DNA from 3 places in the Paenibacillus sp. F024 genome. Region 1 is predicted to be linked to each of the others. Evidence: riboswitches for the same ligand, from Rfam matches in the RefSeq annotation. Region 1 holds a riboswitch; each other region holds the start of a gene.
The links. Region 1 has a riboswitch for cobalamin ahead of ACZYR9_RS23870 (ribonucleoside-diphosphate reductase subunit alpha). Riboswitches for the same ligand answer to the same signal wherever they lie in the genome.
Positions count from the first base shown of each region.

Region 2: it holds a riboswitch for cobalamin, as region 1 does, so the genes downstream of both, ACZYR9_RS21145 (energy-coupling factor ABC transporter permease) here and ACZYR9_RS23870 (ribonucleoside-diphosphate reductase subunit alpha) in region 1, are expected to answer to the same signal.
Region 3: it holds a riboswitch for cobalamin, as region 1 does, so the genes downstream of both, ACZYR9_RS24865 (ABC transporter substrate-binding protein) here and ACZYR9_RS23870 (ribonucleoside-diphosphate reductase subunit alpha) in region 1, are expected to answer to the same signal.

Region 1 covers NZ_JBVASZ010000038.1:26,021-30,538, forward strand. The annotation lists gene ACZYR9_RS23870 (ribonucleoside-diphosphate reductase subunit alpha) at 1-2,129, opposite strand, end outside; cobalamin riboswitch at 2,241-2,436, opposite strand; gene ACZYR9_RS23875 (copper resistance CopC/CopD family protein) at 2,615-4,282, shown strand; gene ACZYR9_RS23880 (putative bifunctional diguanylate cyclase/phosphodiesterase) at 4,400-4,518, shown strand, end outside.
Region 2 covers NZ_JBVASZ010000026.1:29,361-33,878, reverse strand. The annotation lists gene ACZYR9_RS21165 (hypothetical protein) at 1-27, shown strand, start outside; gene ACZYR9_RS21160 (energy-coupling factor ABC transporter ATP-binding protein) at 113-949, opposite strand; gene cbiQ (cobalt ECF transporter T component CbiQ) at 946-1,743, opposite strand; gene ACZYR9_RS21150 (energy-coupling factor ABC transporter substrate-binding protein) at 1,740-2,024, opposite strand; gene ACZYR9_RS21145 (energy-coupling factor ABC transporter permease) at 2,029-2,787, opposite strand; cobalamin riboswitch at 2,938-3,125, opposite strand; gene ACZYR9_RS21140 (hypothetical protein) at 3,450-3,701, shown strand; gene ACZYR9_RS21135 (DUF7010 family protein) at 4,029-4,518, shown strand, end outside.
Region 3 covers NZ_JBVASZ010000044.1:22,068-26,585, forward strand. The annotation lists gene cobT (nicotinate-nucleotide--dimethylbenzimidazole phosphoribosyltransferase) at 1-473, opposite strand, end outside; gene ACZYR9_RS24855 (ABC transporter ATP-binding protein) at 470-1,258, opposite strand; gene ACZYR9_RS24860 (FecCD family ABC transporter permease) at 1,275-2,312, opposite strand; gene ACZYR9_RS24865 (ABC transporter substrate-binding protein) at 2,313-3,335, opposite strand; cobalamin riboswitch at 3,500-3,704, opposite strand; gene ACZYR9_RS24870 (hypothetical protein) at 3,733-4,251, opposite strand.

The sequences.
Region 1 (4,518 bases):
TCGAGGAATTCGCGAGCGGACAGATCGGGCGTGATGTACAGATTGAACGACTGCGACTGGTCGATGTGCCGTTGACGTACGCCTGCGGCACGGATGCTCCAGTGCTGATCGATCCGGTGCGCTTCCTTGTAGTACCACATGGTATCCGGGTTCAGGTTCGGCGCAGTTTGCGGAATGACGGCGTTTTTCTTCTCCTCAACGAAAAACTTATTGAAGATCGGGTCGATGCCAGCCGTCGATCCGGCGATCAGGGAAGTGGATGCCGTCGGCGCGATGGCGAACATCCAGCCGTTGCGCACGCCGTACTTGGCTACCTGCTCTTTGAGCTCCAGCCATTCGGGACTGCTATAACCACGGTCTTCAAAGTACGCCCCGGTCTGCCATTCGCTGCCTTCGAATACAGGATATGCGCCTTTTTCCTTGGCGATTTCCATGGATGCTTTAATGGCGTAGTAGTTCATCCACTCGTAGACTTCGTCAGCCTTTTGCACATGCTCGTCGGATTCCCACTGGATATGGAGCTGGGCCATCATCTGATGGTAGCCGCTGGAGCCAAGGCCTACGGCACGGTATTTTTTATTGGTAATTTCCGCCTGCGGAATCGGATAGTAGTTCAAGTCGATGACGTTGTCCATCATCCGCATTTGCGTTGTTACGACACGTTCAATGTCTTCTTTGGTATACACGCGGCCCAGGTTGGTGGACGACAGATTGCAAACGACAAAATCGCCGCTCTTCACCTGCGAGGTGATGATGCCGTCTTCGTGTGTCGTCTGGATCATTTCCGTCGGACTCATGTTTTGGCAGATTTCCGTACACAGATTCGAGCAGTAAATCATGCCCTTATGCTTGTTCGGATTGGCGCGGTTCACCGTGTCGCGGAAGAACACGAATGGAGTGCCCGTTTCGAAAGCGCTGGTCAGGATGCGCTTCATGATGTCGATCGCCGGAATTTCATCCTTGGAAAGCTTATCGTCATTCACGCAATCCAAGTAACGGCGTTCCCACTCCTCACCGTAAGAATCCTCAATGGAATATCCTTTGACTTTGCGAACCTCGTGCGGATCGAATAAATACCAGCTGCCGCGTTCCTCTACCGTTTTCATGAACAAATCGGGAATACATACCCCCGGGAAAATATCGTGGGCTTTCATCCGGTCGTCCCCGTTGTTTGTTTTGAGGTTCAGGAAATCCAGAATGTCTTTATGCCATACGTCCAGATAAACCGCCACCGCTCCGGAACGGACACCAAGCTGGTCGACGGCAATCGCCGTGTTGTTGTAGTTTTTAATCCATGGAATGACGCCTCCGGCCACTCCCTTATAGCCCCGAATGTTCGAACCGCGGCTGCGGACTTTACCTACATAAATTCCCATGCCGCCTCCGTGCTTGGACACTTGCGCAAAGCTTTGGTCTACGTTGTAGATGCCCCACAGGTTATCCGGTACGGTATCGATAAAGCAGCTGGACAGCTGATGCAGCGGCTTACGGGCATTGGCGAGCGTAGGGGTGGCGACCGTCATTTCCAGGTTGCTGAGCACATCGTAAAAGCGCTTGGCCCAGTAAAGCTTGTCCGATTCTTTCATTGCCAGATGCATCGCAACGCCCATGAACAGCTCCTGCGGCAGCTCGAGCACTTCTTTATCGAGCCCTTTGATCAAGTAACGATCCGTGAGCGTCTTCAGGCCGATATAGTTCAGCAAATAGTCTCTTTCCGGTTTGATATAGCTGCCGAGATCCCGGATCTCTTCTTTCGTATAGTGTTCGAGAATATATTCGCCGTACAGGCCGACTTGTGTTAAATAGGTGATCAGGGAATAAAGATCGCCATATCCGAAATGGCCGTATTTGCGGTTTAACTGGGCTTCTTTGTATAGGTCGTAGGTCAACAGCTTGGCGGCTACATACTGCCAATTAGGCTGCTCAACGCTTGTTTTTTCTACTGCGACTTGAATCAGCAGACGCTGAATTTCCTTGGTCGAAATTTCATTGCGAAATAATGGCAGTAACGCTGTCTCGAGCTCCAATGGATCACATCCGGGAAAAGACTCGCAAGCAAAGTCAATGACTTTTTTCATTTTGGAGAATACGAGCTCTTCCTTCGTGCCGTCTCGTTTGACGATAATCATGTATAAACAGCTCCCCTTCATCAAGTAAAAAGCATGCCTTCGCCCGTTTCCTCAGACGAAGCATGCCGACGATCCGTCTTAAGCATACCCCTAATTTTTATAGGGTACATCATCGTACCAAAGAAGCGAGCAGGTCTCCCGGTTCCGGAGAGCAGCACTTTTTTGGCTGTCTTCCGCGTCGAAAGATGGCGAATCCGGCCGATAGTGCCCCTTACCAGCGGCTGGACTGCGCCGGAATCACACCGGCTTCTCATTTTTAATCTTCCACAATATATCGTAGTGAATGACTATCGCATCTACCATATGTAGTTATTTTTAATGCGCGATAGTATGAATTTAACCCATTATCGCTCTGATTGTCAATGTATGATTTTATACAATATTCGACAAGTTTGCGAGTATTCCCTAGCCCTGACTCTGTATTTGGTTTCTGCAAGTCATTTATGCTACATTTAGTTGGGGACCTATTCAAGGGGGGCTTTATCATGCATTTCAGAACTTTCACAGCCCGGATGCTGCACCGTCCGGTCTATTGGTTATTATTGTGCTGGGTAATCATACTCGCATTCGGAGGGGCGTCGCGCGCGGACGCTCATGCAAGCCTGGTGGAAGCTGTGCCTGCAGCGGGCAGCGAGCTTGTACAAGCTCCTGAACAGGCTGTGCTTACTTTTAATGAACAGTTGGAAAAAGAACTCTATCAATTAAGGGTGTACGATAAGGATAAACGGTTGGTCACGGAACAAGCTCCGGTGATGAACGATAATCAAACCAAGCTGGCGCTGGATCTGCCGCAGCTTGGACAAGGGACTTATTTGGTAACGTATCACGTGATTTCAGCCGACGGACATCCGGTGAACGGAACGTACCTGTTTGCCGTAGGCGAAAGCTTGAGCGGGCCGGCGACGGTACCCGGGACCGGAACTGGCATGGAGGAGCATCTTCACTATCACGAGAACGGGCCATTGGACCGCTTTGGAGTGAAGGATGTACTGCAGTTTGCTTCGCGAATCGCATTTTACTTCACGATGCTGGGCTTTACGGGATTGCTTTTGTGGCTTCGTTGGTTCGGGACGGGCAGTCCGTTAGAGACAAAGAACCGTTTGCGGCAAAACGCAGAGCGCTGGCAGCAGGCTTATCTCATTGTTTATATTTTGTTCATGTGGGCCCATATGGGCGATTTAATCGGTGAAGGCGGGGCGGATGCGTTTGTGCGTCTGCTAACGCAAACGACCATCGGCTATGCATGGCTCGGAGGACTTCTGCTCGCCCTGCTTTCATTTGTTATCCTGCATCGAAATGCGCTGCTGGACTATGTTTGGGTTGCTGCCGTCTGGTTCGCCAAAAGCATGCTTGGCCATGCTGCCGCTTACCAGCCTGCCAGGGAGACATTGACTTTGGACTTTATGCATCTCGGAGCGTCTTCCGTCTGGATTGGAGGGCTGCTGACGATGCTTTTGCTATGGCGCCATGACCGGGAGCAGGCAAGGAGGATGTATCCGTTTTTTTCTATGGCTGCGTTGATCGGTATTCTGGTGCTGGTCGTCTCAGGAGCGCTGATGACCTTCATTTTTCTGCCGGATATTCGCTATCTCGTAGAAACATGGTGGGGCAAGCTGCTGATCGTCAAGACGGGACTGGTGCTGACGGTGGTCGTCATCGCATCGCTAATCCGTTATTTTTACCGGAAGAACCATGAGCAAAGCACCCGGCGCTTGATGCGTGCGGACGCGCTGTTGATGGCGCTGATTTTGGGGATTGTCGGCATTTTTACTTATTTACCGCCGGCTCCTGCCAATGAGCCGCTGAATTGGCATGTGATGGGCGAAAAGATTCACATGACGGCGCAGATTAGTCCCAATAATCCGGGAGTGAATGATTTTACGGTGAAGGTGTGGCTGCCTGAGAAGCTCGGCAAGCCGAAGCAGGTCATCATGAAGCTGCAATCGGTCGATAGTCCGGAAATCGCTCCGTTAGGTGTTCCTTTGGAATATTTTGAGGATCCGAGCTTTGAGGAATCATTCGGGATGAAAAGGTACAGCTACAAGGCTCGGGGAGCCTATCTCCCATACCCCGGACATTGGAAACTGGAGATACGGGTCATGGACAGCAATGATGATGAAACGGTATATGAAAAGGAAGAAAGAATCTTCTAAAGCTCCATTCGACATAAAAAGACAAAGGAACACATAGGACTTTTCAGCTAAAACATCTTGTCCTTTTGAAATCGGGGAATTAGAATAGAGATATACCCTTCAGGAGGTAAGCAGAGAATGAACAGCAATCTTCGAAGTCCTGTGGGAACATTTTGGACAAGAAAACCATCGCAAGGAAACAAGCTACTGCGAAATGCTTCGTTTCTGCGTCTATGGCTTACTATGATAGGAGCGCA
Region 2 (4,518 bases), on a different contig from region 1:
AAAGGTCTGGCAGGCTATGGGGATTAGTGGTAAAGAAGGCAGGAAGTAACTCCCATACAGGATAAGAGCCGGTTCCCGATGAGTATGGTAAGGGAACCGGCTCTTTCTGTGTCTATGTATATACCTGCTTCATAAAATCTTTTAGCTCAGCGATGCTGCGGGGCGGAGTGCTCTTTGCACGTATATGCCCGGGCAGACTCGACCAAACCTGCAGCAGCAAAGGAGGCTCCAGACCGAGCGACCGGATCAAGTCTTCCTGTTGAAACACCTCGTAAGGTGTGCCTTCCAGAAAACATTTCCCATGATCGATCACCAGGATCCAATCCGCCCAGGTGTAAGCCAAATTCATATCGTGCGTGGCCATGACAACGGTAGTTCCTTGATCATGAATGCGGTCCAATTCTTCCACTAACCGCTGCTCGGATAAGCGGTCCAAGTAAGCGGTAGGTTCATCCAGCAGCAGCAGCTCGGGCTCGAGAACCATCACTCCGGCCAGGGCGACACGTTTTTTTTGACCTAGGCTTAAGTGATGAATGGGTGTATTCGCCAAATGTTTCAGACCCATGGACGCAAGGATATGTTCGGTACGCTGAAGGATGTCATGCTCGGATATCCCGGCATTGCGCAGACCATAGGAAATATCCTCATATGGCGTACTCAGAATCAACTGGTGTTCCGGGTCTTGGAACACCAGTCCAGCTTGCTGCCGCAGCTTTTTGAGATCAGCTGCGCGATAGGACATGGGCGTACCCTTCCACTTTATCTCTCCGGCAGCTGGTCGGTGTATGCCGACCGCATGCAGGAACAAAGTGGATTTGCCCGACCCGTTATGGCCGCAAATGGCGGTTTTTTTGCCTTCCGGCAAGCTTATGGTCAAGCCCTGAAGAGCCTCGGCTTGAGTTCCCGGGTAGCTGTAATGTACTGCGTGAGCTTCTATAATGGATTTCATATCGTTTCCCCCCAGCGAAGCCAGAGCTCAAAAAGTAATAAAAAAGTCACTCCGATGTAACTTTCCAAAGTATAACGAAAGGGCATGGAAGCCGCTTGAACCGGTGCCAATTGAATCTCATCGATAAATCCTCTAGCCACTAAGCCCTGCGAAAGCACCTTGTACCTCTGCATCGTTTTGCCGAACAACCGAACGATCAGGATGGCCGTATCGTTAAGCCTGCGGTAGAAGCCGGTCTGACCGCCCCGGGCTTTCTGAGCCGTATATATCTGCTGGGCCGTATCCGAAAGCACAAAGAGAAAACGGTACATGATCAGCATCAACTCCAGTACCAGAGAGGGAACGCGCCATGCTCTCATCACCTGAAACAGATCGGACATGGGCGTCGTTAACATAACAAAGGTCAGGCAGGACAAGCAGGCGATGATCCGAATCAGCAGGCTGCCGGCTTGGTACATGCCTGCTTCCGTAACATAGGCCGTCCACTGGGCAATCGTAAAGAGGACCCTCCCATCGGGCGAGACCGGGCCGGTGGAGGTAAGCTCAATGATAATGGCCGGCAGACTGGCTGCATAAAACAGGCAGGAGGCCGCGATCAGCAGGCTGTACACTTTGACAGGTATCCGGGCATACAGGGCAGTCCATATGAACATCCAGGCGATGATCAGCAATTGGATGATGGGATGAGATAAATAAGACAGTACCATCAGCACGGCCGCGAATCCGCATTTCCACCTCGGAGAAACGGAGCGCAGTTTGTTGGTGTAAGAGAGCGTATCGATCAGCTTGATCATGGAGTTTTGGTTTTGGAAGCCCTACCCTTGAACCATCCGATGGCAAAGCCGATAAAACCGGCGCCAATGGCTGCCTGCAGGGCAAACAGCATGCTTTCGGTCTCTGCCGGAGGCTCCATCAGCGGAGAAAACCAGGGTTGATACTCCGGCTGAATCTCGGTAATCATTTCTTCAGCGGCGCCGTCCGCACCGCCAAATTCTCCGTTGACGAACAGGAGCGGAAGAACAGCCAACAAGACAACGGCAATCAGGATGAGAAGGTTCATTGTGCGATGGTTCATTAGATTAGACTCCTTTCATTTTACGCTGCAGCATCGATAATTCCTCAGAGCTATTGGCCTTAAGCCAGTTCCATATCAATATGGTAAGCAGACCTTCACTGATGGCCAAAGGGATTTGAGTTATGGCAAAGATGCCTCCGAATTTAGCGAAAGAAGCGAGAACGCCGCCGCTATCCGCCGGGAACGCCAAGGCTAGTTGAATCGAAGTGACGACATAGGTAGACAGGTTAGCCAGAGCGGCCGCCGTAAAAATGGACAGCTTTTGTTTTCCCGTAGATATCATCATCCACCGGTAAGCGGCAAAACCGACCATAGGGCCGGCGACAGCCATGGAGAAGGCATTGGCGCCAAGGGTAGTCAACCCGCCATGGGCCAGCAGCAGCGCTTGAAACAGCAGGACAATGGAGCCTAGCACGCTCATGGGCAGCGGGCCGAACATGACCGCGCCGAGGCCTGTCCCGGTCGGATGCGAGCTGCTTCCCGTTACGGACGGAATTTTGAGCGCCGACAAGACGAGGATGAAGGCTCCGGCCACGCCGAGTAAAATTTTCAATTCCGGCGTTTCCCTTGTAATTCTCATTAAAGCCCGGAGTCCGAGAATGAAGAACGGGATAAATACAGCCCACCAGAAGATGGCCCATCCGAACGGGAGAAAGCCCTCCATAATATGCATGGCATAGGCGGACTGCGGGTCATTGATACTCAGGTAAAGGGTAAAGCCCAGGACTAACAGCAGCGTGCTTATGACTTTTTTGGACAACATGTTCACATTTCCTCCCTAGTATATGATCATAAAACTCAAAAAACCAATCCTGCCGGATTGGTTAGGGGTACGAAATAATAGACGACAAGATCGGCTGTCCTTCGTGATCGTCGCTTCATCGTTCGTACACCACTCCTTTCCTCGAAGGCGTTCGGGTGCATAAATCAGGTAGGTCTCCTGGCTATCGGATCGACATCTTCTCCCGTCTTCCCCGATGGAGCATCGAGTGACATGCTGAGAGAAACTCCCCGAATACAGTGGCGGGACCGCTCGGGATTTGCACCCGATTCCCTGTTACCCTTTGTCAGTACAAAGGCACCTGATCTATTAAGTATGCAGTTGGTTTGTGGTAATCCATGCTACAAATTCGCTATCGATCGATAAATTCCTCTATGTAACACAAATTTATTGAACTATAACACGAATTAGAGTGTTTGTCTATCGAAATCCTCCATTCATTCACTGTTCCTTTTACGAAACGCGGAGGATGAATGCTGCAAAAAGGACGCGGACTACAATTAAGAAATTGTTTAGCATCTGTTTAACTTTTGTTTATATTCGCCCTATATACTTAATGAAGGGTACTAGAAGAAAATAGTACTATTCAGCAAGTGAAAACCCTTTAAAATATGGAATAAGTAAGAAAAGTTAGGGATGATCTGATGATGGATAAAAAGGATCGCATATCTTTCTTAAGAAAGCACGAAATGGATTGTTACAGCATCTGTTATTATTTATTGCAATGTGAAAAGCTGGCCGGCGAGGCGGCAAAAAGAGCACTCTACAATTTGAGCAGATGCGAAACATTTTTTGTTGAGAATTCCTCAACCGTAAGAGACCTGCTGCGCAAAGAGGCGATCAAATCGGCCCTGCAAATGAAAAAAGAGCATAAGGATCTGATGCCGCTGCTGTAAGTGAGCGGTTTTTTGCTTGATAAGGCCTCTTGGCCGAACGAGAATCAACCTGAGACTCAGGGAGAAACAGCAGGAAGGAGGTAAAAAAGCGGGCATATTCTCTTAGCTCTGCCGTAAACTTTGCAGCTGCCATCGTTGTTTTGTTCCTCATAATGACTATGATTATATTTCTGACCATGCCGCTGTCTTTAGGCGGAGTCTCCTCTTTACTATGGATATGCTCGGGATTTAGTTTATCATTTAGCATCCCCTTTGCTCTGAATAAGGGAGATACACATTACATTTGCTTTAGTGACCGATTTCTTATACCTGGAAAGAAGGGATGAAATGACTCGTACATTAGATGAACTTAGAAAAGACCTCATACAGTCTTCTCAGCGCGGATATCCGATTCTGATCTCAGGCGCTGTCTTTATGCTTTTTCTTACTTTGGCACCGGCATTATTTCCGGCTGAAACGGTGCGCCTGATTTGGATCATTGGCTTGGGCTCCATTTTTCCGCTGGGGCTATGGATTGCCAGAATTTTGGGAGTAACGATAATGACTAAAGACAATCCGTTAGGAACCTTGGGCGGTTTGATGGCCGGAGTGCAGGGCTTTTATATTCCGGTGTTTATCGTGATTTTTCAAGTCGCACCGGAATGGATCCCCCTCGCGGTAGGACTTCTGGGCGGATCGCATTTTCTTGTTTATGTATGGATTTACAACAGCAAGGCGTATCTGTTTTTAACGATTGGCACGACCGTATCGGCTTTAATTCTAGGCAGCGCTTTCTTATCTCAAGCCTACACCCTGGTTCCTCTTGTTCTTTTTCTGG
Region 3 (4,518 bases), on a different contig from region 1:
ATACCGGCCATAACCGCTTTCTCCGCTTCCTCCCGCGTCATCGCAGGCCCCTTTGTCATATTAGCCGTCCCCATGCGGACTTTATGAGACCTCAACCGCGAATCGGAAAGCTCTGCGTTCACCCCCATGTCAACGCACAGCACATCAGCCCCGGCATGACGCGAGAGCACATTCACCGCCGCGCCCCCATTCAAAAAGTTAAACACCATCTGCGGCGTAACTTCAGCCGGATAGGCGCTGACGCCTTCTTCGCATACGCCGTGATCCGCAGCCATGACGACGACCGCCTTTTTCCCCAGGTCCGGCATCAGCTCCCCCCGGATTCCCGATAGCTGCTTAGCTACCTCCTCCAGTCTGCCTAAGCTTCCCGGCGGCTTGGTCAGCTGATCGAGATGCAGCGCCGCTTCCTCCATACTCCGCTTATCCAATGGGGCAATTCCCGTAATCAGTTGTTCCAATCGGTTGTTACTCATCTTCCAGCTCCCTTTCCCAATAAGATTTGCGGCACCCCGCTGTCCGGATGTGAAAGAATGTGAGGCCGCGTTCCGTACACCCTTTCCAGAAGATCTGCATAAAGCACCTCTTCAGGCGTTCCGATTCCAGCCGCCGCTCCTTCATGCAGCAGGAGGAGACGGTCGCAGTATTGAGCGGCCAAATTCAGATCATGCAGCACCGAAATGACCGTCATTTTCCATTCCTCCTGCCACCTGCGCACCAGATCCATCATCTCAACCTGATACCCGATGTCAAGAAATGTCGTCTGCTCATCCAGCAGCAGCAGCTTGGGCTCCTGCGCCATCGCTTTACCCAACGCCACACGCTGCCGTTCCCCTCCGCTCAAATGATCGATGGTTCTCTCCCGCAGAGGCTCCAGCTTCAGCCAATCGATAATCCGCTCTACCAGCGTACTCGCATCCCCCGTTTCGTCTCCCAGCCAGTTTTGATACGGATAGCGCCCCATTTCGATCACCTCTTGCACCGTGAAGCCGAGCGGCGGCAGCGCTTCCTGCTCCAGCACCGCGATCTGCCTTGCCAATGCTTTCCTTGAGCAGGACGCTGCAGGCTTGCCATCCAGCAGCACACGACCGGCAGTCGCCGGCTCCAGTCCGGAAATCAGATGAAGCAGTGTCGACTTCCCGCTTCCGTTGGGTCCTAAGATACCGAACCATTCTCCTGGCTCCACCCGAAAACGGACTCCCCTGAGCACCTCCCGCGGTCCGAAGGCCTTGGATACCCTATCCACATCTACTTGAATCATCCCGTGCCGCCTCCTTTCATTCGCGTATCACCCGCTTTTTCCGCCGCAGCAAATAAGCGAAAAACGGAGCCCCCATAAACGCCGTAACTACCCCGAGCGGAATTTCCGTCGGACTAAGCAGCGTTCGGGCCAACGTATCCGCCAGCAGCACATAAATCGCACCGCCGATAAGCGAAAGGGGAAGCAGCAATCGGTAATCCGGTCCGATCATAAGCCGAAGCAAATGCGGCACCAGCAGTCCTACAAACGCAATCACGCCCGAAACGGAGACAGCTGCTGCCGTAATCAAAGTCGCCGCGACCAGAACAATCAGCTTCGTTCTTTCAATATGGATACCAAGATGAGCCGCCTGCCGCTCCCCGAGCGCAAACAAATTCATCGCCCGGCCAAAGCAGAGAAGCACCGCTGCGCCTGCAGCCAAATACGGCAGCAGCACCAAGGAATATGTCCAGCCTCGCAGCGCTAGGCTTCCCATCAGCCAGAAGATTATTTCATTGATGACCTGATCCGACATCGCCACCATTAACGAAACGAAGGCGCCCAGGAAGGCCTGGATCACGACACCCGACAAAATGACGGTTTCTTTGCGCAGCTTGCCTCCGGTCCGAGCCAGCAGGAGTACCGTGAAGAGTGACAGCACTCCGGTCGCAAACGCAACCGCCGGTACCGTCCACTCCCCGAAGAGCGTATACTGCAGACCAAACAAAATTAAAAACGAAGCGCCCACCGAAGCTCCGGAAGAAACACCCAGCGTATACGGATCGGCGAGCGGGTTGCGGAGCACGCCCTGAAAGGCTGCACCCGCCAAGCCCAGAGCGGCTCCAACCAGAATACCCAAGACTGCCCTGGGCAGCCTGACCCTCCATACGATTTGTTCGGAAGCTGCACTCCAATCCCCCTGGATTCGTTCACCGATCCAAGGCAGATGATGCAGCATAATCCCCCAGACATGACCGAACGGGATTCGGACCGAACCGATCGACAATGCCGCAGAAGCGGTAAATAATAGCAGGACCAAGGAAGCTCCGCCCCAAATCCACAGCTTACGCTTCATCTATTTCACCAGTTCCGGATATATTCCTTTGGCCACTTCCGTCAATGCCTCGGTGATCCGCGGACCCGGACGGCTCATGATGTCCTTGTCCAATCCGACCAGCCGGTTTGACTTCACCGCTTCAATCTGGTCCCAGCCGCTGCGTTCGCGAATCAGTTGATCCATCGGCTTATTGGTCTGATCATCCACAATCCCGGTCGGATAAATAATGATCTGCGGATTGTCCGCAATCACCTTCTCCTCGCTAAGCTTCACATACCCCTTCTCGCCGCCGGCCACATTGATGCCACCGGCCAAGCTGATCAGCTCGTCAATATATTCGCCTTGACCGACCGTCCACCCCGGGGAAAACTCAATGAACACCTTTTTCTTCTGCTCCGGCTTCAGATCCTTTACCGCATCCAGCACCTTTTGACGTTCCGCCTTCATGGCATGGACCAGCTTCTCCGCCTGCTCCTGACGGTCGAAGATTTGCCCCATGAGAATAATATTGCTCATGACTTCATCCACCGTCTTCGGCTCAACCTTAAACAGGTTTACCTTTAGACCTCGAAGCTGTTCTACAACGGTCATATTCATGGACACTCCCGTCATGACCACATCGGCGTTGGCCGCAATGAGCGCTTCCTCATTCGGTTTAATGATACTGCCGACCTTCGGCTTCGCCGCCGCTTCAGCAGGATAGTTGCAAAAATCCGATACCCCCACGATCTGATCGCCGAGACCCAAGGCAAACAGCGTTTCCGTTTCACTCGGCGAGGTAGAGACGATGCGCTCCGGAGCTTTTTCAAATACAAATTCTTTGCCCGTCGCATCCTTTATCGTGAGCGGATAGGCCGTTCGTTTGGCCGATGAGACTGCCCCTTCCTGCTTGGCTCCGCCCGCATTGGACGAATCTGCCTGCTGACCCTGCCCCGGAGTCGGAGCAGTGCTTCCGCAGCCTGCCAGCGTTCCCGCCAAAGCCAAGCTCAAAACGGCCGCGAGCAGTCTTTTTTTAACGTGATTTTTCTTACCCCAATACATAGGTCCATCTCCCTAAAATCATTTAAAAACGAAAAGACCTCTGCGTTCGGATCGTCTCCGAAGCAGAGGGCACACACTGACAAACCTGCGGCAGCCATAACCGACATCATTAGCGTTATGCCGCCCGCAAGCTCAGCGATCTGCCCCTTTTCCTCGAAAGGCCGCATCGAATGCATGTTCAGGCAGGTTTCCTGACTTGCGGGCTGCTTATTCAAGAGCTCTTCGCCTTCCCGTCTGATCCTGACAGTGACTTGATAGAAGAGCATTTACCCGTATACAGTGGCGGGACCGTGCCGGATTCACACCGGCTTCCCTTTTAACCTGCAGGCATGGAGCTTCCTTGCAGGCACCTGAACCGCTATGTTGTTGTCCGCTTCATGATTGGCATGAAGGGCTATTACTCGGCCATGATTTTCAAGACCCGTTTCGCTTTCTCTTTGTCCGGCGCATTGGCCGGGATGAAAGCATACAAGTTTTTGTCGTTCAATTCGAGCTCCTTCAGCCATTGGGTTTGCTCCAACGGGATGCCGTACAAATGCTTTTCCTTATTCCCGGCTTGCGCAACCTCCAGAACACCTTCTGGGAAATCCTCCGCGTTGGCCACATCGTCCAGCGGAACATATCCGCCCTGCCCGCCCATAGTCTTAAAATGATTCTCCGGGATGACGAGAATCCCGTTCTCACCGGCCGCTATTTCGACGATCAGCTTTTCTATTGAAAATAATGGCGCCGTATATACTTGTACACTGGGCGATTCGCCTAATTGGCTTTGCAGTGAAGCCTGCAGCTTTGCTCCCGCTTCATTCGGAAACCCGTTGGAGCCCATCATGAAAATCGTCACATCCGCCTTCGGCCCCCCGCCGCAGCCCGCAAGTACGAACAACAGCAGCAGGCAGAGCAGCTCTTTTCCTCTCATGCCGGTTTCTCCCCTCAGCTTCTGCAGCTCTCTAACCCGTTTCCCCAATATATTCTTTATGATGTTAACATAAAAGACCCGCTCTTTCAAAGCTTTTAAGAGGATCGAAGGAACAAAAAAGAAGCCGATTAAGACCGGCCTCTTTGATGAAGGTTCATATTCATTAATTTGGCTCTTCGCGCTACTGGGTGGGTGGATGGCTATTAACGAGAGTCATAACCCTTCCGCTTGCTTGGAGAATCTCATAGGCAAAAGAAGCCGTCAAGA